2 regions of the Micromonospora sp. WMMD734 genome follow, and region 1 is predicted to be linked to the other one. Evidence: predicted binding sites of a transcription regulator. Region 1 holds the regulator's gene; the other holds the start of a gene.

Region 1 (9,155 bases):
GGTCACCGCGGCCGGCCAGGGGGCGGGCAGGCCATCGCCGGAGCGGTCGCCGACCGCGCGGATGGCCAGCCCGAGGGCGGACTGCTGGGCGGCCGTCGGTTCGGGCACCGAGGTCGCCGCGAGCGGGGCCGGCACCGGCTGCTGCGGGTCGGCCGCCGGACCGGGCAGGTGCAGCCGGCGCAGCGGGTCGGGGCGCAGCCGCCGCCAGCCGCGGACCAGCGGCCAGCCCGTCGCGGCACCGGCCCGCTGCCGGTACGCCCCCTCGACCGCGCCCGTCACGGTGGGCACCCCGGCCGCGTCGGCCAGCGCGCGGTCCAGGGTGCGGATCGTCGCCGCGTCCGGGGTGTGCCCGGGGGCCTCGACGGCGACCAGTTCCCCCAGCGCGGCCGTCACCGTGTCGGCGTCACCCCAGAGCCGGCGCAGCGCGGCCTGCCGGTCCGACACGGCCCGTTCCAACGCCTCCCGCAGCCCGGTCATCCCGTTCGGCTCGACCGCCGTGGTGGCCAGCAGCGGCACCCCGTCGAGCCCGTCGACGTCGAGCAGCCGACGCAGGTCGGCCAGCACCCGGGGCAGCTCGGCCGGGGGCAGCCGGTCGGCCTGGTTGAGCACCACCACCGTCACGTCCCGGTGCCTGTGGAACTCGCGCAGGTAGCTGGTGTGGATCACCCGGTCGGCGTACTTCTGCGGGTCGACCACCCAGACCACCAGGTCGACCAGGCCGAGCAGGCGGTCCACCTCCAGCCGGTGGGACCGCTGCACCGAGTCGAAGTCGGGCAGGTCGAGCAGGATCAACCCGTGCAGGGCGGACTCGTCGTCGCCGTCGAGCGCGCTCTCCCGGACGAACCGGTGCCGGGGCAGGACGCCGACCCAGTCGAGCAGCCGGGTGCCGCCGTCCAGTGGCCCCCACACGCAGGCGTGCGCGACGCCGGTGGTGGGCCGGCGCACCCCGACCGGGGAGAGCTCCAACTGGGCCAGGGCGTTGAACAGGCTGGACTTGCCGCTGCCGGTGGCCCCGGCCAGCGCGACCACGGTGTGGTCCCGGGACAGCGACAACCGGGTGCCGGCCCGCTCGACCAGGGTGTGCGCGCCGACCAGCCGGGTGTCGGGCACCTCGCCGTCGACCGCGTCGAGGAAGCGGCGCACCGCGTCGAGCCGGGCCACCAGGGCGTCGGCGTCGACACGCTTGTCACCCCGGAGCGCCTCGCGCATCCGGCCGACGATGTTGGTCACCGGATGCCGTCCTCGGGGGTCGGGGTCGGGGTCGGTAGCGCCGGGCCGGCCTGGTCGGCGAGCCCGCTGCGGTGCCGGGCCACCTCGACCCGGGCGGCGGCCCGGCGCAGGCCGGCGGCGGCCTCCGGGCCGGGCCGGGCGGCGTCGGTGCGGCCCAGGTAGCGGGCCGCCTCCTCGTCGAGCAGCGCGCGGACCCGCTCCAGCAGGTCGCCGCGGGCCTTCGCGGCGAGGGTACGCACCGCCTGGTCGCCGAAGATCGCCTGGAGCACGGCCTGCGCGGCGACGGTGGTGCCCGCCCCGGTGGCCACCTCCAGACCGGTGGGGATGAACGCGGTGGAGGCGAAGACGGCGATCATCACGGCCAGCCCGGTGGCGTTGACCGCGTACGCGGCCGTACGGGCCACGAACCGCCTGTCGCCGCCCTCGTCGCGGACCAGCTCCAGCACGGCCCGCTGCCAGTCCCGGACCAGCCGTTCGGCCCGTTCGGGCAGGTCGGTCGCGGCGTGCGCCAGCGGCGGTTCGAGCAGTGCGGCCCCGGCCGGGTGCGCCTTCCAGGCGGTGTACGTGTGCTCCGCCGCCTCGGCGGCGACCCCGCGTAGCAGGGTGACCAGTTGCGACTCGATGGCGTTGCGCAGGTCGGTGGCGGGCGTGGCGGGCCGGCCGGTGACCGCGGCGACGAGCCGGTCGCGCAGCCGGCCGATCCGGGCCTCCAGCGTCCGGAAGAACTCCCCGGTGCCGACGAACTCCTGCCAGCGGGCGAGCACCTCGCCGCGCAGCAGCCGGCCGTCCTTCAGCCCCTCGCTCACGGTGCGGTGCGCGCCCTGGTAGGCGGCCCGGACCCGGTCGTCCAGCGCGTCGGCGGCGGCCACCTGCTCGTCGGCGGCGTCGGCGAGGGCCTCGACCGTGGGGTGCAGCGAGGCGAGCGCGCCGTCCAGGGTCTGCCGGACCACGGCGGCGCGGGCCTCGGCGTCGGCGGCGAGCCGGGCGAACCAGCCACCCAGCGGCGCGGTCACCCGGTCGGGCAGCAGGCCCTGGCCGTCGACCCAGGTCTCGGGCAGGACGAACAGCGGCGCCGCGCCCAGCTCCTGGGCGGCGAGCATCTCGGACAGGTGGGCGGCGATCTCGTCGGCGGCCTCGGGGGGCACCCGGTCGAGCACCATGGCGATCGAGGCCCCCCGGGAGCGGGCGGAGCGCAGCAGCTCCCACGGGACGGCGTCGGCGTACCGGGCGGCGGTGGTGACGAAGAGCCAGAGGTCGGCGGCGGCAAGCAACTGGCCGGCGAGGGCGCGGTTGGCGTCGACCACCGAGTCGATGTCGGGGGCGTCGAGGAAGGCCAGCCCCGGTGCGAGCGCGGGGGCGGTGACCAGGTGCAGGGTGCCCGGGTCCTCGCTGGGCTCGTTGGTGCGGGTCAGGCCGGGCAGCAGGTCGCCCTGACGGAACCAGGCGGCGTCGGCGGGGTTGCAGACCAGCACCGGGGAACGGGTGGTGGGGCGCAGCACCCCGGCGGCGCTCACCCGGGCCTGGACCAGGCTGTTGACCAGTGTGGACTTGCCCGCGCCGGTGGAGCCGCCGACGACCACGAGCAGCGGGGCGTCGAGCCGGGCCAGCCGGGGCAGCAGGTAGTCGTCGAGCTGGTCGGTCAGCGCCCGGCCGGTGTGCCGTGCCGGCTCGGCCGAGGGCAGCGCCAGCGGGAACCGGGCCGCGCCGATCGCGGCCCGCAGGCCGGTGAGGGCGGCGGGCAGGCCGTCCCCGGTGGGGCCGGGCGGCGTCTCGTCGGTCTCCGACGACCCGGTGCGGGCGGCGACGGTGGGCGCGCCGGACCGGGTGGCGGGATCGCCGTGCGTCGTCACCGCTAAAGCGTGCCCGACCGATGCAACAGAGACAACCGGAGGGTAGTAACGGTCAGGTTGCGTCGGGTCGGCTCAACTCGACTTGCGCTTTGGCGATCGCGTGGCACTATTGAGTCAAGTTCACTCAACTTGTGGTGTGGTCGCTGCGGGCGGCCCACCGGGCAGGCCCTCTGACCTGCCCACCCGTTACGAAGCGAGGAAGCGAAGATGGCACGTGCGGTCGGTATCGACCTCGGCACGACGAACTCCTGCGTCAGCGTTCTGGAGGGCGGTGAGCCCACCGTCATCGCCAACGCTGAGGGCTCGCGGACGACCCCGTCGATCGTCGCGTTCGCCCGCAACGGCGAGGTGCTCGTCGGTGAGGTCGCCAAGCGCCAGGCGGTGACCAACCCGGACCGGACCATACGCTCGGTCAAGCGGGAGATCGGCACCAACTGGACCGTCGACATCGACGGCAAGAAGTACACCCCGCAGGAGATCTCGGCGCGCACGCTGATGAAGCTCAAGCGGGACGCCGAGGCCTACCTGGGTGAGCAGATCACCGACGCGGTGATCACCGTGCCCGCCTACTTCAACGACGGCCAGCGCCAGGCCACCAAGGAGGCCGGCGAGATCGCCGGCTTCAACGTGCTGCGGATCGTCAACGAGCCGACCGCGGCGGCCCTGGCGTACGGGCTGGACAAGGGCTCCAAGGAGCAGACCGTCCTGGTCTTCGACCTCGGTGGCGGCACCTTCGACGTGTCCCTGCTGGAGCTGGCCGAGGGCGTCGTCGAGGTCAAGTCGACCAGCGGTGACAACCAGCTCGGCGGCGACGACTGGGACCAGCGCATCATCGACCACCTGGTGAAGACGTTCCGGGGCGAGCACGGCATCGACCTGGGCCAGGACAAGATGGCGCTCCAGCGGCTCCGCGAGGCGGCCGAGAAGGCCAAGATCGAGCTGTCGGCGGCCACCACCACCAACATCAACCTGCCGTACATCACCGCCGGTTCGGCCGGCCCGCTGCACCTGGACGTGACGCTCAGCCGCGCCGAGTTCCAGCGGATGACGCAGGACCTGCTGGACCGCTGCAAGGGCCCGTTCGAGCAGGCCGTGAAGGACGCCGGCATCAAGGTCGCCGACGTCGACCACGTGATCCTGGTCGGCGGCTCCACCCGGATGCCGGCCGTGACCGACCTGGTCAAGCAGCTCACCGGCCGCGACCCGAACAAGGGCGTCAACCCGGACGAGGTCGTCGCCGTCGGCGCGGCCCTGCAGGCCGGTGTGCTCAAGGGCGAGGTCAAGGACGTCCTGCTGCTCGACGTGACCCCGCTGAGCCTGGGCATCGAGACCAAGGGCGGCATCTTCACCAAGCTCATCGAGCGCAACACCACCATCCCGACCAAGCGCTCCGAGGTCTTCACCACGGCCGACGACAACCAGCCGTCGGTGCTGATCCAGGTGTTCCAGGGCGAGCGGGAGATCGCGGCGTACAACAAGAAGCTCGGCACCTTCGAGCTGACCGGCCTCCCGCCGGCGCCGCGCGGCGTGCCGCAGGTCGAGGTCACCTTCGACATCGACGCCAACGGCATCGTCAACGTGCACGCCAAGGACCTGGGCACCGGCAAGGAACAGAAGATGACGATCACCGGCGGCTCCTCGCTGCCGAAGGACGACATCGAGCGGATGCGCCGCGACGCCGAGGAGCACGCCGACGACGACAAGCGTCGCCGGGAGGAGGCCGAGGCCCGCAACGTGGCCGAGGCGCTCCAGTGGCAGACCGAGAAGTTCCTCGCCGAGAGCGGCGACAAGCTGCCCACGGAAAACCGGGAGCAGCTCAACGAGGCCCTGGGCGAGCTGCGTGGCGCGCTCGGCGGCCAGGACATCGACAAGATCAAGGCGGCCCACGAGAAGCTCGCCCAGGTCTCCCAGCAGGCTGGTTCGCTGCTCTACGCGCAGCAGGCCGAGCAGGCTGAGCAGCCGGGCGCGGCCGGTGCGGGTGCCGGTGCCGCCGGTGCCGCCGGTGCACCGAAGGCGGGCGGCCCGGACGACGTGGTCGACGCGGAGATCGTGGACGAGGACAAGAAGTGACGGTCCACGCCACCGCACAGGGAACGAGGTAGTCGTATGACGGAGAAGCCACGAGCCGCCGACCCGGGCACCTCCGGGTCGACGCCGGGTGGCTCCGCGCCCACCGACGACGGGCCGCGGGTCGTCATCCGGGACAACCGCAAGCTCGGCAGGACCGAGGAGACGCCCGCCGCCGCCGACGCCGGGGCCGACGTCCCGGCCGAGGGGCTGGTCGAGGAGTCCGAGGTGGTGGTCGACGAGATCGAGGCCGAGGCCACCGCCCTCGACGGCCCGGCACCGACCGGTCCGCCGGTGGTGGACGCCCCCGCGCAGCCGGTCGACGGCAGCCCGACCGGTTCCCCGCTCGGCGCCGAGTTGGAAGCCCTCCGGGCCGAGCTGGACGAGCGGACCCGGGACCTGCAACGGGTGTCGGCGGAGTACGCCAACTACCGCAAGCGGGTGGACCGGGACCGGGGCGTGGTCCAGGAGCAGGCGACCGGCTCGGTGCTCGCCGCGCTGCTGCCCATCCTGGACGACCTGGACCGGGCCCGGGAACACGGTGACCTGGTCGGGCCGTTCGGCACGGTGGCCGAGCAGCTCACCACGGCGCTCGGCAAGTTCGGCCTGACGCCCTTCGGTGAGCAGGGCGACCCGTTCGACCCGACCCGGCACGAGGCGGTCGCGCACCAGACCTCACCGGACGTCGACGAGCCCACCTGCGTGCAGGTGATGCGTCGGGGTTACCTGCTCGGTGAGCGGCTGCTGCGGCCGGCCATGGTCGCGGTCGCCGACCCGGAATAGTGCACGGCCATCCGGTCGCCCCGCCCACCCCCAACGGTGGACGGGGCGACCGGGCCACATCTCACGGAAGGGGGTGGACCGGTGAGTTCCAAGGACTGGATCGAGAAGGACTTCTACGCCACGTTGGGCGTGGAGAAGTCCGCCTCCTCGGACGAGATCAAGAAGTCGTACCGGAAACTGGCCCGGGAGTCGCACCCGGACCACAACCCCGGTGACCCCAGGGCCGAGGAACGGTTCAAGGGCGTCTCCGAGGCGTACGCGGTGCTCGGCGACGACGCCAAACGCCGCGAGTACGACGAGATGCGCTCGCTGTTCGGCTCGGGCGCGTTCCGGCGGGGCGCGCGCGGCCCGGGTCAGCCCGGCGGGGCCCCGTTCGACGTCTCCGACCTGTTCGGCGGCGGTGGCGGGGACAACCGGTTCGGTGGCGGCGGCTTCACCGACCTGTTCAGTTCGATCTTCTCCGGCGGTGGCGGTGGTGCCGGCCCGACCCGGGCGCGTGGTCCGGCCCGGGGCCGGGACGTGGAGACCGAGGTTGCCCTCGACTTCGGCGACGCCGTCCGGGGTGTCACCCTGCCGTTGACGTTGCGCGCGCCGGGGGTCTGCGACACCTGCCACGGCAACGGCGCGAAGCCGGGCACCCAGCCGACCGCCTGCCCGGTCTGCCACGGTGCCGGGGTGACCACCCGGGACCAGGGCTCGTTCAGCTTCTCCGAGCCGTGCCGCAACTGCCAGGGTGTCGGGACGGTCGTCGAGGAGAAGTGCCCCGAGTGCCAGGGCACCGGCGGGGTCACCAAGGCCCGCACGCTCAACGTCCGGTTCCCCGCCGGGGTGGCCGACGGCCAGCGGATCAGACTGGCCGGGCGGGGCGAGCCGGGGCAGCGCGGCGGGCCGGCGGGCGACCTGTTCGTGCAGGTGAAGGTCCGCCCCGACGACCTGTTCGGGCGTACCGGTGACGACCTGACGCTGGCCGTGCCGATCACCTTCGCCGAGGCGGTGCTCGGCACCGACCTGCGGGTACCCACGCTGGACGGCGCGGTGACCCTGCGCGTCCCGCCGGGCACCCCGTCCGGGCGGGTGCTGCGGGCCCGGGGCAAGGGTGTCGTACGACGGGACGGGCGGGCCGGCGACCTGCTGGTCACGCTGGACGTGGTGGTGCCGGCGACGGTGTCGGACGAGGCCCGGGCGGCGCTGGAGTCGTTCGCCGGGGCGACGCCGCCGGCGGCCCGGGAACATCTCGACGCGCGGGTGCGTCGGGTCGGTTGACCGGTGGACGGGTGCGGAGGTGAGTGGGATGTCGGACGGGTTCGTCGGTTCGGGTGACCCTGCCTACGAGGCCAAGGTGCTGATGATCTCGGTTGCGGCACGGATGGCGGGGATGCACCCGCAGACGCTGCGCCAGTACGACCGGCTCGGCCTGGTGCAGGCCGGCCGGGCGGCCGGTGGCGGTCGCCGCTACAGCGTGCGGGACGTCGTCCTGCTGCGCGAGGTGCAGCGGCTCAGCCAGGACGAGGGCGTCAACCTGGCCGGGGTGAAGCGGATCATCGGGTTGGAACGCCTGGTGGAGCAGGCCCAGCAGCGGGTGGCCCGGCTGGAGGCGGAACTGGATGCCGCGTACCGGCGGATCGCCGAGCTGGAGACGCTGGCCAGCGGGTTCTCCCGGGGCGACCTGGTGCCCACGAACCGCACCTCGACGGCGCTGGTGGTCTGGCGTCCCCGCCGTGCCCCCGGCCGCTGATCCCTTCCGTTCCGTCCCGTCGCTCGGGGCGGGCCCGGCCTGCCCGGCCCGCCCCGCCTGGCCCTCCGGGCAGGGGTTTCCCTCACGGTCGGCGGTGATCGCCGGTCGGGGGTCGGGGTTTTCCGGCGGCGGGGTTGTCGTTCCGGCTAGCCTGTGATCAGTCCCAACCAGGTCAATCCGGACTCCGACGGCGGGGGAATCGTGGCGGAATCGGCGAAGAAGGTGGCCCGGCAGGCGGAGGAACGGCTCAACCGGGTGGCCGAGAACGTACGGGAGAAGTTCGACCGGGTCACCCAGGGCAAGTTCTCCGACACGGTGAAGAACGGCAGGTTCGATGACCGGCCCGCCCCCGGCAAGGACCGGGAAAAGGCCGGGCCGAAACGCCGTGACCAGGGCGGATCGCAACACTGACGATCCGCCGACGTGCGGGCCGGGACCCACGGGGGGTCCCGGCCCGTTCGCCGTACGGGCGGGTCGGGCCCGGCGGACCGCGACGTCAGCCGAGGCGGCGGTTGTCCCGGACCAGGCCGCCCTCGCACCAGTCGTGGTAGGTGAAGAGTTCCTCCCGGGCCAGCAGCATCCGGCTGTTGTGCGCCCAGTTGCGTACCAACTCGTCGCCGTCGCGTTCGGCCTGCTCGACCAGCTTGCGGAACCGACGCCGGGGGTGGGCGCGGAACTTCGTCCGGATTCCGTCGGCGGCGTAGATGTAGAGGCAGTGCAGGGCGAACCGGCGGGCCGGGCAGGCCGGGTCCCGGGCCAGCTCGAAGAGGGTGAGCACCAGGTGGTCACCCGCCACCAGCAGGTCCCAGTCCTGGGGCAGTGAGGTCAACGGCACCGAGTCGGGCTGGTACGCCCAGGCCCGCAACTCCGCCGGTGACGGGTCGACAGGGTTGGCGAAGCCGCGGAACGTCGGACCGTGCGCGCTCACCCGGCAACCTTCCCGCTCACGCCCGCGGGATGCCTCCGTCCGCCCACGAGCCCCTGGCCTGCTGGGGCGCAACGCTAGCCGCCGCCCCCGGCCGGCGGAAGACCTGCCGGGAAGCAATTCGGCAACGGACGCCCTGGCCAGGCCGACCCGCGCGGTCGACCTGGCCAGGCGAAACTCAGTCCGTGGCCGGCACCGGCCGGGCCTGGCGGGCGGCGATCCGCCGCCGGACCCGCTGCTTGAACCAGGGCATGTCGGGCAGCCGGGCGAGCATCGGGCCGGTGACCACGGTGATCAGCACGTACGCCGTGGCGAGCGCGGCCAGCTTGGGTTCGACGGTGCCGGCGGCGACCGCCAGACCGGCGATGACGATGGAGAACTCACCACGGGGCATCAGGGCGAAACCGGCCCGCCACCGGCCGGGCTCGGCGATCCCGGCCCGCCGGGCCGCCAGGTAGCCGGTGACCAGCTTCGTCCCCATGGTGACCACGGCCAGCAGCAACGCGGGCAGCAGCACCGGCGGCATGTCCCGGGGGTCGGTGACCAGGCCGAAGAAGACGAAGAA
Region 2 (9,155 bases), 3.7 Mb from region 1:
AATGCTGGGGCATGGGGCCTCTTCCGGTGGGGATGGCAGTGACCATCCGACCGGACCGACGCAGCATTGACCCGCCGGGCGGTCGGATGGACCGTCGACGGGAGCGCTCCGCCCACCATAGACCACCGTCAGTCCGCCGGAAAGTCACCGCCCAACGGCTGGACGGTCCGGGTGTCGCCGTCGTAGCTGCGCGCCGCCACGAGCGCGCCCGCCGGCCGCCCGCCGCCGACCACGGCGCGGGCCAGCCGCCGATCCCGGTCGCGGAAGCGCAGCGCGAGGCTCAGGTGCGGCACCCAGGTCCCCGGGGCGTGCCAGGGCCGCTGCCCGGGAACGCCGTGCAGCGCCTCCCAGACGGCCTCGTGCAGGGCGGTCAGCGCCGGGTCGGGCCGGACCAGCCACACCAGCGGGGCGCTGCCGTCGAGCACCGTCACCCGTTCCAGGGCGACCGGCAGCGGCAACGCGGTGGCGAACAGGACGGCGAGCCGGTCGGCGACACCGGGCGGGAACGCCTCGACGGCGGCCAGTGTCAGGTGCGGCCGGTTCGTCGGATGGCCGTGCCGGGCGAGGCTGGGCAGCCCCGCCTCGGCCAGCCGGTCCCAGGCGGTCCGCACCGTCCGCTCCAGCGCCGGACAGCAGAGCAGTTCCACCGTACGCACGCCCGTCAGGCTAACCGGCGGGCGGGCTCGGCTGTGCCGGTCGGCACGGTGGGGCCGGTCGGCGGCACGGCCCGACCGGGGTGATGGAAAACTTTGCCCATGAGTTCCGCACCCACACCGACCGACCTCTCCGCTCCCGGCGACTCCGACGGCGGGCCCGCCTTCGTGGATCTCGGGCTGCGCGCCGAGTTGCTGGGCGCCCTCGCCGCGCTCGGCTACGAGGAGCCGACCCCCATCCAGCGGGAGGCGATCCCCCTGCTGCTGTCGGGACGGGACCTGCTCGGGCAGGCGGCCACCGGTACGGGCAAGACCGCCGCGTTCGCCCTGCCGCTGTTGCAGCGGATGCCGCAGAACCGCCAGGGCGGCGACCCGGTGTCGCTGGTGCTGGTGCCCACCCGGGAGTTGGCCGTGCAGGTCTCCGAGGCGTTCCACCGCTACGGCAAGGACCTGGGCGCCCGGGTGCTGCCGATCTACGGCGGCCAGCCGATCGGCCGCCAGCTACGTGCCCTGGACCTGGGCGTGGACGTGGTGGTGGCGACCCCGGGCCGGGCGCTGGACCACATCGCCCGGGGCACCCTGCGGTTGGGTTCGCTGGCCACGGTCGTGCTGGACGAGGCCGACGAGATGCTCGACATGGGCTTCGCCGAGGACATCGAGGCGATCCTGGAGCACGCGCCCGCGCAGCGGCAGACGGTGCTCTTCTCGGCCACCATGCCGGCCCGGATCGACGGGCTCGCCCGCCAGCACCTGACCGACCCGGAGCGCATCCAGATCGGGCGGGAGCAGCCGGTGGCCGGCGAGGCCCCCCGGGTCCGGCAGAGCGCCTACATCGTCTCCCGGGCGCACAAGCCGGCGCTGCTGGGCCGGGTGCTGGACGTGGAGTCCCCGACGGCGGCGATCGTCTTCTGCCGCAGCCGGGAGGAGGTCGACCGGCTCACCGAGACGATGAACGGACGCGGCTACCGGGCCGAGGCGCTGCACGGCGGGATGAGCCAGGAGCAGCGGGACCGGGTGATGGGTCGGCTGCGCGCCGGCACCGCCGACCTGCTGGTGGCCACCGACGTGGCGGCCCGGGGGCTGGACGTCGAGCAGCTCACCCACGTGGTCAACTACGACGTGCCGTCCGCACCGGAGTCGTACGTGCACCGGATCGGCCGGGTGGGCCGGGCCGGCCGGGAGGGGGTGGCGATCACCCTGGCCGAGCCCCGGGAGCACCGGATGCTCAAGACCATCGAGCGGGTCACCGGCCAGCGGATCACCATCGACAAGATCCCGACGGTGGCCGACCTGCGCACCCGGCGGCTGGCGCTGACCCAGGCGGCGCTGCGGGAGAGCCTGCTGGAGGACGACCTGGACCCGTTCCGGGTGATCGTCGAGTCGCTGTCGGACGAGTTCGACCTGATGGAGGTGGCGCTGGCCGCGGTCAAGCTGGCCCACGAGGCGGCCCTGCCGGGCTCCGACGACGAGGAGGAGATCCCGCAGGTGCCGGTCCGCCCGGCTCGGGAGCCCCGCCCCGGGTTCGACAGCCGGGGTGGGGACCGGCGCGGCGGCGGCCGGCCCCGCACGGGCGGCACCGCGCAGGTCTTCATCGGCCTGGGCCGCCGGGCCGGGGTACGCCCGCAGGACCTGGTCGGCGCGATCACCGGTGAGACCCGGGTGAGCGGCCGGGACATCGGCTCGATCGAGATCGCCGACCGGTTCTCGCTGGTGGAGGTGCCGCAGGGCGTCGCCGACGAGGTGATCGCCGGGCTGCGCAACAGCACCATCAAGGGCCGCAAGGCGACCGTACGGCGCGACCGCGGCGTCGACGGGCGCTGACCCGGACGCGACACCGGCCCGCCTCCCCACGCGGGATGCGGGCCGGTCACGGCGGCTCAGAGCGGGTACGGCCCGAACCGGCCCCAGGCGACGAGTGCCGCCAGGACCAGCAGCGCCACGGTCACCACGGTGCCGGGGAGTTCCTTGGCGCGGGCGTGCACCACGATCGCGCCGGCCATCACGATGACCAGTCCGACGGCGGCCAGCGGGGTGAGCACCGTGGCGATGCCGGTGAGGCCGGGCAGGACCAGCCCCAGCGCGGCCAGCAGCTCGGCCGCGCCGAGCGCCTTGACCTGAAGCGGCGGGGTGTTCCGCACCCACCCCATCCGGTCGAGCAGCTTCTCCCTGGGCTGGGTGAGCTTGGTCAAGCCTGCGCCGGCGAAGAGCGCGGCGAGCAGGATCTGCACGATCCACAGGAACACGTTCACGGGTGGTCGCCTCCGGGGGGTGCCACCGGACGGTGGCGGATGCGGGAAACGGGAGAGGTCCAGGCTACGGGCCCGCAGCGGCCCCCGACGCCGGGCGCGACGTCGGGGGCCGTGCGGTGGGTTCCGGTCAGGCGGCGCCGACCGGTCGACCGCCGAGCGTGTCCGCGTCGATCTCGGCCGGGCGCAACGCCAGGGCGAGCACGTCGGCCACGTCGGCCAGGGTGTGCACGGTCAGCGCCGCGCGCACCTCGGTGGGCAGGTCGTCGAGGTCCGGCTCGTTGCGGGCCGGGATGATCACCTCGGTCAGGCCGGCCCGGTGCGCGGCGAGCAGCTTCTGCTTCACCCCGCCGATGGGCAGTACCCGCCCGGACAGCGTCACCTCGCCGGTCATCCCGAACTCGGGCCGTACCGGTCGGCCGGTCACCAGGGAGGCCAGCGCGGTGACCATGGTGATGCCGGCGCTCGGGCCGTCCTTGGGCACCGCGCCCGCCGGCACGTGCAGGTGGATCCGGCGTCCGGCCAGGGCGTTCGGGTCGAGGCCGTAGCGCCGCCCGTTGGCGCGCAGGTAGGACAGCGCGATGTGGGCGGACTCCTTCATCACGTCGCCGAGCTGCCCGGTGAGGGTCAACCCGGGCTCACCGTCCATGCTGGTGGCCTCGATGAAGAGCACGTCGCCGCCGGCACCGGTGACGGCCAGGCCGGTGGCCACGCCGGGCACCGCCGTCCGTTCGGCCGACTCCGGGGTGAACTTCGGCCGGCCCAGGTAGCGGGCCAGGGTGTCGGTGTCGACCCGGACCGGGGCCGGGTCGGTGGCCAGGGCCACGGCGACCTTGCGCAGGATCTTCGCCAGGGCCCGTTCGAGCTGCCGGACGCCCGCCTCCCGGGTGTACTCACCGGCGATCAGCGCCAGCACCTCGTCGGTGACGGTCACCTCGTCGGCGGTCAGGCCGGCCCGCTGGAGCTGCCGGGGCAGCAGGTGGTCGCGGGCGATGGCGACCTTCTCGTCCTCGGTGTACCCGTCCAGGGTGACCAGTTCCATCCGGTCCAGCAGTGGGCCGGGGATGGTCTCCACCACGTTGGCGGTGGCCAGGAAGAGCACGTCGGACAGGTCGAGGTCGACCTCGAGGTAGTGGTCGCGGAAGGTGTGGTTCTGGGCCGGGTCGAGCACCTCCAGCAACGCGGCGGCCGGGTCACCGGCGTATCCGACGGCCAGCTTGTCGACCTCGTCGAGGAGCACCACCGGGTTCATCGAGCCAGCCTCCCGCAGCGCCCTGACGATCCGGCCGGGCAGCGCGCCGACGTAGGTGCGCCGGTGCCCACGGATCTCGGCCTCGTCGCGGACGCCGCCCAGGGAGACCCGGACGAAGTTGCGGCCCAGCGCGCGGGCCACCGACTCGCCGAGGCTGGTCTTGCCGACGCCGGGCGGGCCGGCGAGGGCGAGCACCGCGCCGGAGCCGCGTCCGCCGACCACGCCGAGGTTGCGCTCGGCACGACGGTTACGCACCGCGAGGTACTCCAGGATGCGGTCCTTGACGTCGGCCAGGCCGGCGTGGTCGGCGTCGAGCACCGCCCGCGCCGCCGTCAGGTCGGTGTTGTCCTCGGTGCGCGTGTTCCACGGCATCTCCAGCACCGTGTCCAGCCAGGTGCGGATCCAGCCCGCCTCGGGTGAGGCGTCGCTGGCCCGCTCCAGCTTGCCGACCTCGCGCAGCGCCGCCTCGCGGACCCTGTCCGGCAGGTCGGCCGACTCGACCCGGGAGCGGTAGTCGGCGGAGCCGTCCGGCTCGTCCTCGCCGAGTTCCTTGCGGATCGCGGCGAGTTGCTGGCGGAGCAGGAACTCCCGCTGGGACTTCTCCAGCCCCTCCCGGACGTCGCTGTTGATCTGTTCGGTGACCTCCTGCTCGGCCAGGTGGTCCTTCACCCAGCCGACGAGCAGTTCCAGCCGGGCGGTGACGTCCGGCGCGGCGAGCAGTTCGGTCTTCTGCGCCAGGCTGAGCCACGGCGCGTAGCCGGCCGCGTCGGCCAGTTCGGACAGGTCGGTCATCCGCTCCATCGCGTCGATGACCTGCCAGGCGCCCCGCTGCTGGAGCACCGAGGTCATCAGGGCGCGGTACTCGCGGGCCAGGTCGCGGGCGCGGCCGGCGGGGGCGGGTTCGTCGAGCCGGGTGGCCTCCACCCAGAGGGCCGCGCCGGGTCCGGGGACGCCGGAGCCGATCCGGGCGCGGGCGAGGCCGCGCACCACGGCGGCGGGCTCACCGTCGGGCAGGCGGCCCACCTTCTCGATGGTGGCGATCGTGCCGACGGGGCCGTACTCGCCGTCGATGCGGGGTACGGCGAGCAGGGTCTTGTCGCCACTGGCCCGGGCGGCGTCGACGGCGGCCTGGGTGGTCGGGTCGAGGGTCACCGGGATGACCATGCCGGGCAGCAGGACGACGTCGGTCAGGGGAAGTACCGGAAGGGTTGCCATCGGACACCTGCCATCACTTGAGGTTGAGCGTGTCTCACTCAAGTCACAAACCGTGCCCCGTGTTCCGACCTGTGACCCAGGACACATCCCAGCCGTACCGCCACCGCCGGCCAGCATTGGCCGCACCCGGATTTCCCAGGATTGACGCGACCCGCCAAATGAAAGCAAGGCATATTGTTGCGGATTTGCCGCCAGATACGTCAAACTCTTAGCACACCCCGATCACCACAGGGAGTAATGGCGATGGCAAGGAAAGTAATCACCGTTCTGACCGACGACCTCGACGGCGGAAAGGCCGATCGGACCGTCGAGTTCAGCCTGGATGGGGCGGCGTACACCATCGACCTCTCCGACGAGAACGCGGGGGTGCTGCGCAAGGCCCTCGACGCCTACATCACCGCTGGCCGTCGAATGGGCCGGGGCGCCGTCGAGGCCGGTCGCCCGGCCCGCCGCCCGGCCCGGCCCGGCGTCTCGGGAATGGATCGCGAGCAGAACCGTGCCATCCGGGAATGGGCCACCAAGAACGGACACGAAATCTCCGAGCGCGGGCGCATCCCGGTCTCGGTCGTGGAGGCGTGGAAGAGCCGCTGACGACGAGCCGGACCACGAACGGACACGCCGGGGTCACGCTGGGATATCAGCGTGACCCCGGCGTTTTTGCCGTGTCCACAGTTTCCACCCGGCGACCCCACACCGAAAACATCTGCCGGTAGGCTGCCCGGCCCGCCGGCGCACCCGGCGGGAACGGAACTGCGGGCCATCCCGGAGGTTTCCGGGATGGCCCGCAGTCGTCGCCCGTCGGGTCAGTTGACCCGGATACGCACCACGTCGAAGGCGGGGGTCTGGTTGGCCCGCTCCATCATCGGCACCCGGTGCGAGCCGTCACCGGCCCAGACCGCGCACTGCGCCGTACCCGACTGCGGCAGGCCCGGGATCTGGATGGTCACGTCGTCGGCCTGGTTGCCGCCCTTGCCGTCCTCGGTGGCCACGAAGAACGCCGGCACGTCCTGCGGGTTCGAGGGGGCCTGGTTGGTGTTCTGGAGCATCCGGCAGGCGGTGTGGAAGTGACCGCGGGTCAGGCCCTGACCGTTGAGCACCGAACTCTCCAGGTAGTAGCCACCCTGGCCGGCCGCCAGGAACCGGTCACGGACCAGGTTGCGGGTGGAGACCTTCAGGGTGAAGGCCTGGTTGCGCTGCACCTGGTTGGGGAACTGGGTGATCAGCAGCGACGGGTTGTTGGCCGCCGCGCCCACCTCGCCGAACGCGGTGCTGACGCACCGGTTGCCGTTCTGGAAGCCGTCGTGCGGCTGCAACCGGCTGTTGGCGCAGTCCTTGGCCAGCACGCCCAGGGCGTTGCCGTTGTTGCCGTTGTTGCCGTTCTGGCCGTTGTTGTTGCCGTTCTGGCCGCCGTTGTTGCCGCCGTTGTTGTTCTGGCCGCCGTTGTTGCCGTTCTGGCCGTTGTTGTTGCCGCCGTTGTTGGCCGCGGCGGCCACCTGGCAGCCGGCGAGCTGCTCCAGACCCTGCGGACGCTGGGCGAAGCGGCCGATCGCGGTGGCGATCCGGTTCAGCGCCGACCGGCGCTTGTCGGCCAGCGGGCCGAGGATGGCGTTGTCGATGAACGCCTTACCGTTGCGCCCCTCGGCCGCCAACCGCTTGTTGGCGTCGTCGATCTGGGTCTTGAGCAGGGCGAGTTCCTTGTCCACCTCGGCCTTGGCCTGGGCCGGGATCTGCGGCAGCCGGGGGGTCACCTCCGGGCAGGCCACCGTCGAGGCCAGCGTGGTCACCGGCGCGTTGCCGGCCTTGACCGCCTGGCACTCGGCGACGGACATCTGGCCGTCACCCCAGTGGTTACGGACCCACCTGCCGTTCTGCCACGTCTGGGTGGTGCTGCCGCGCCCGCTCGGCGAGGTGGCACCGGGGCTCGGTGCGACGCAGGCCGACGAGACGTTGCGGGTCTGCTGCCTCGGCTTGTCCCCGGCCGAGGAGATCTGGGTGACGGCGGCGATACCGCCGAAGACGACGAGCGCACCGACCGCCGCCAGCAGCCGCTTGCTCCGCGCGTTACCGGATGACCGGCGTGCCCCTGTGGACCTGCGCATCGAATTGCTCTCCTTCTCGATCCGGTACCTGACTCGCGCCCCCGACGAGGAGACCCTTTCCGGGTCGGTCACCCCCGCCGGAGACGCTGCGACGTTCCGGTCGCACGTCGATGGCCGACGATGCCTTTCCGCACCGTCCGCCGCGTCGGGTGGCGCGGCTGGGAAGATCCTGTCCATTCCCGCTTAGGTACGGGCCGGCATCGGCGAAGGTTCAACGCGGATCGAGGAATCCCGGACCGTTTTCCGGGCCGGCCGCAATGTCACCAACCGTCGCCGGAAAATGACGGCCGGTCGTTCGGCGGCGGGGCGTTTCGACGGCGGTCAGTCCACGCAGAGGTGATCGAACGCGAACGGGGCGGCCAACTCGTCGCGCTGGTCCCGCAACGCGCGGATCTGCCGACGCAGGTCGTCCCGGTCGAGCAGGGCCGGTTCCTCGTCCTGCGCCCCGGCCAGCCGGTCGCCCACCGCCACCGCGGCGAGATCCTCGGCCAGCCGGCCCGGGTCCACCCCGCAGCGCAGCCGCGCCTCGTGCACCGTGACCCGCTCCACCAGGCACCGGCCGGGACGCACCTCGACCCAGCTCCACCCCTCGGCCGTCCCGTCGCCCCAGCGCACGTGCAACCCGCGCACGATCGGGTCGCTGAGCCGCCGCGACACGTACGCCTCGACGGCCGCCGCCCGGGACAACGCGCCGAGGTCGTTGACCGGCCCGGTACGTCCGTCCGGCAGCCGCCCGACGATGTCCCGGAAGTCCACCGGGGCGTCGTCCGACCCGTCCGGGGCAGCCCCGGCGGCGTAGGCGCGCGCGTCGATGACGTACGTGACGATGCGCCGGCCGTGCCCGGCGGCCCGCAGCGTCGGCGAGCCGATCCGCAGCACCGGCAGGCCCACGGCGGCGCACACCGCGGCGGCCATCCGCCCGGCCCGCTGCCCGGCCGACCCGGGGGGCGCGGTCGGTCCGACGGTCAGGGCGAACAGCGGCACACCGGTGTCGGCCGCGCAGACGACGTGGTCGAACTCCTCGCGCAGGGCGGAACTCCACTGGTGCCCGGTGACCCCGGCCGGTCGGCGCGTCACCAGGTCGCCGAGCCGGCGGGCGGCGTACACGGCCTGACCGGCCCGGACGAACAGCGGCGCGGCACCGGTCGGCACCGGCCGCAGCCGGGCGTCGTCATCGGTGGCGGTACGCGTCATCGTGCGGTCGGTCCGTCCGTGGCAGGCGAGGGTGACCGGCCGAGTCTAGGACGTCGAGGGCGATCACCACCCCGCCGGTTCGGACGACGGACCCGGCACCAGGCGGTTGGTGCGCCCCGGGCGCGATCTCTACGCTCACGGGGTGCTGCACGACGGACCGGCCCCGGAACTGATGACCAAGCGGAGTCTCGTCACGGTCTCCCACGCCATCGAGCGGTCGGCGCTGGCCACCGCCGAGGACGGCCCGCTGGTGGTGATCGCCCTGTTCCAGCGGATGCCGTACTTCCAGCGGGAGCGGGAACGCTACGCCCGGATCGCGGCCGGCGCGGCGGTCACCGTGGTCGGGCTGGTCGGGCAGACACCGCCGGAGCTGCCCGCCGGGGCGTACCCGGTGACGATCGACGACACCGAGGAGCTGGCCCGGGAGTGGAGCGTGGTGGCGCTGACCCCCCGGTTCGGGGCGAGCCTGGTGGCCCGGGACCGCCGGGAGGTGGTG

What was found. The regulator HspR, encoded in region 1, represses chaperone genes until heat shock. The targets are predictions, from matches to a motif close to TTGAGTNNNNNNNACTCAA.
Region 2: a site for HspR is predicted at 5,390-5,408, ahead of lon (endopeptidase La). Genes of this name have one in related genera too.

The regions. Positions count from the first base shown of each region.
Region 1 is NZ_JBMHMK010000001.1:5,589,314-5,598,468, reverse strand. Features, by position in the region: gene ACN267_RS24175 (GTPase) at 1-1,209, opposite strand, end outside; gene ACN267_RS24170 (ABC transporter) at 1,227-3,080, opposite strand; gene dnaK (molecular chaperone DnaK) at 3,288-5,150, shown strand; gene grpE (nucleotide exchange factor GrpE) at 5,187-5,930, shown strand; gene dnaJ (molecular chaperone DnaJ) at 6,012-7,193, shown strand; gene ACN267_RS24150 (heat shock protein transcriptional repressor HspR) at 7,222-7,665, shown strand; gene ACN267_RS24145 (hypothetical protein) at 7,819-8,076, shown strand; gene ACN267_RS24140 (hypothetical protein) at 8,162-8,593, opposite strand; gene ACN267_RS24135 (cation:proton antiporter) at 8,769-9,155, opposite strand, start outside.
Region 2 is NZ_JBMHMK010000001.1:1,847,145-1,856,299, reverse strand. Features, by position in the region: gene ACN267_RS07695 (glycoside hydrolase family 9 protein) at 1-13, opposite strand, end outside; gene ACN267_RS07690 (2'-5' RNA ligase family protein) at 129-656, opposite strand; gene ACN267_RS07685 (DEAD/DEAH box helicase) at 756-2,474, shown strand; gene ACN267_RS07680 (DoxX family protein) at 2,531-2,902, opposite strand; gene lon (endopeptidase La) at 3,030-5,366, opposite strand; gene ACN267_RS07670 (histone-like nucleoid-structuring protein Lsr2) at 5,610-5,957, shown strand; gene ACN267_RS07665 (hypothetical protein) at 6,170-7,465, opposite strand; gene ACN267_RS07660 (hypothetical protein) at 7,787-8,659, opposite strand; gene ACN267_RS07655 (DICT sensory domain-containing protein) at 8,802-9,155, shown strand, end outside.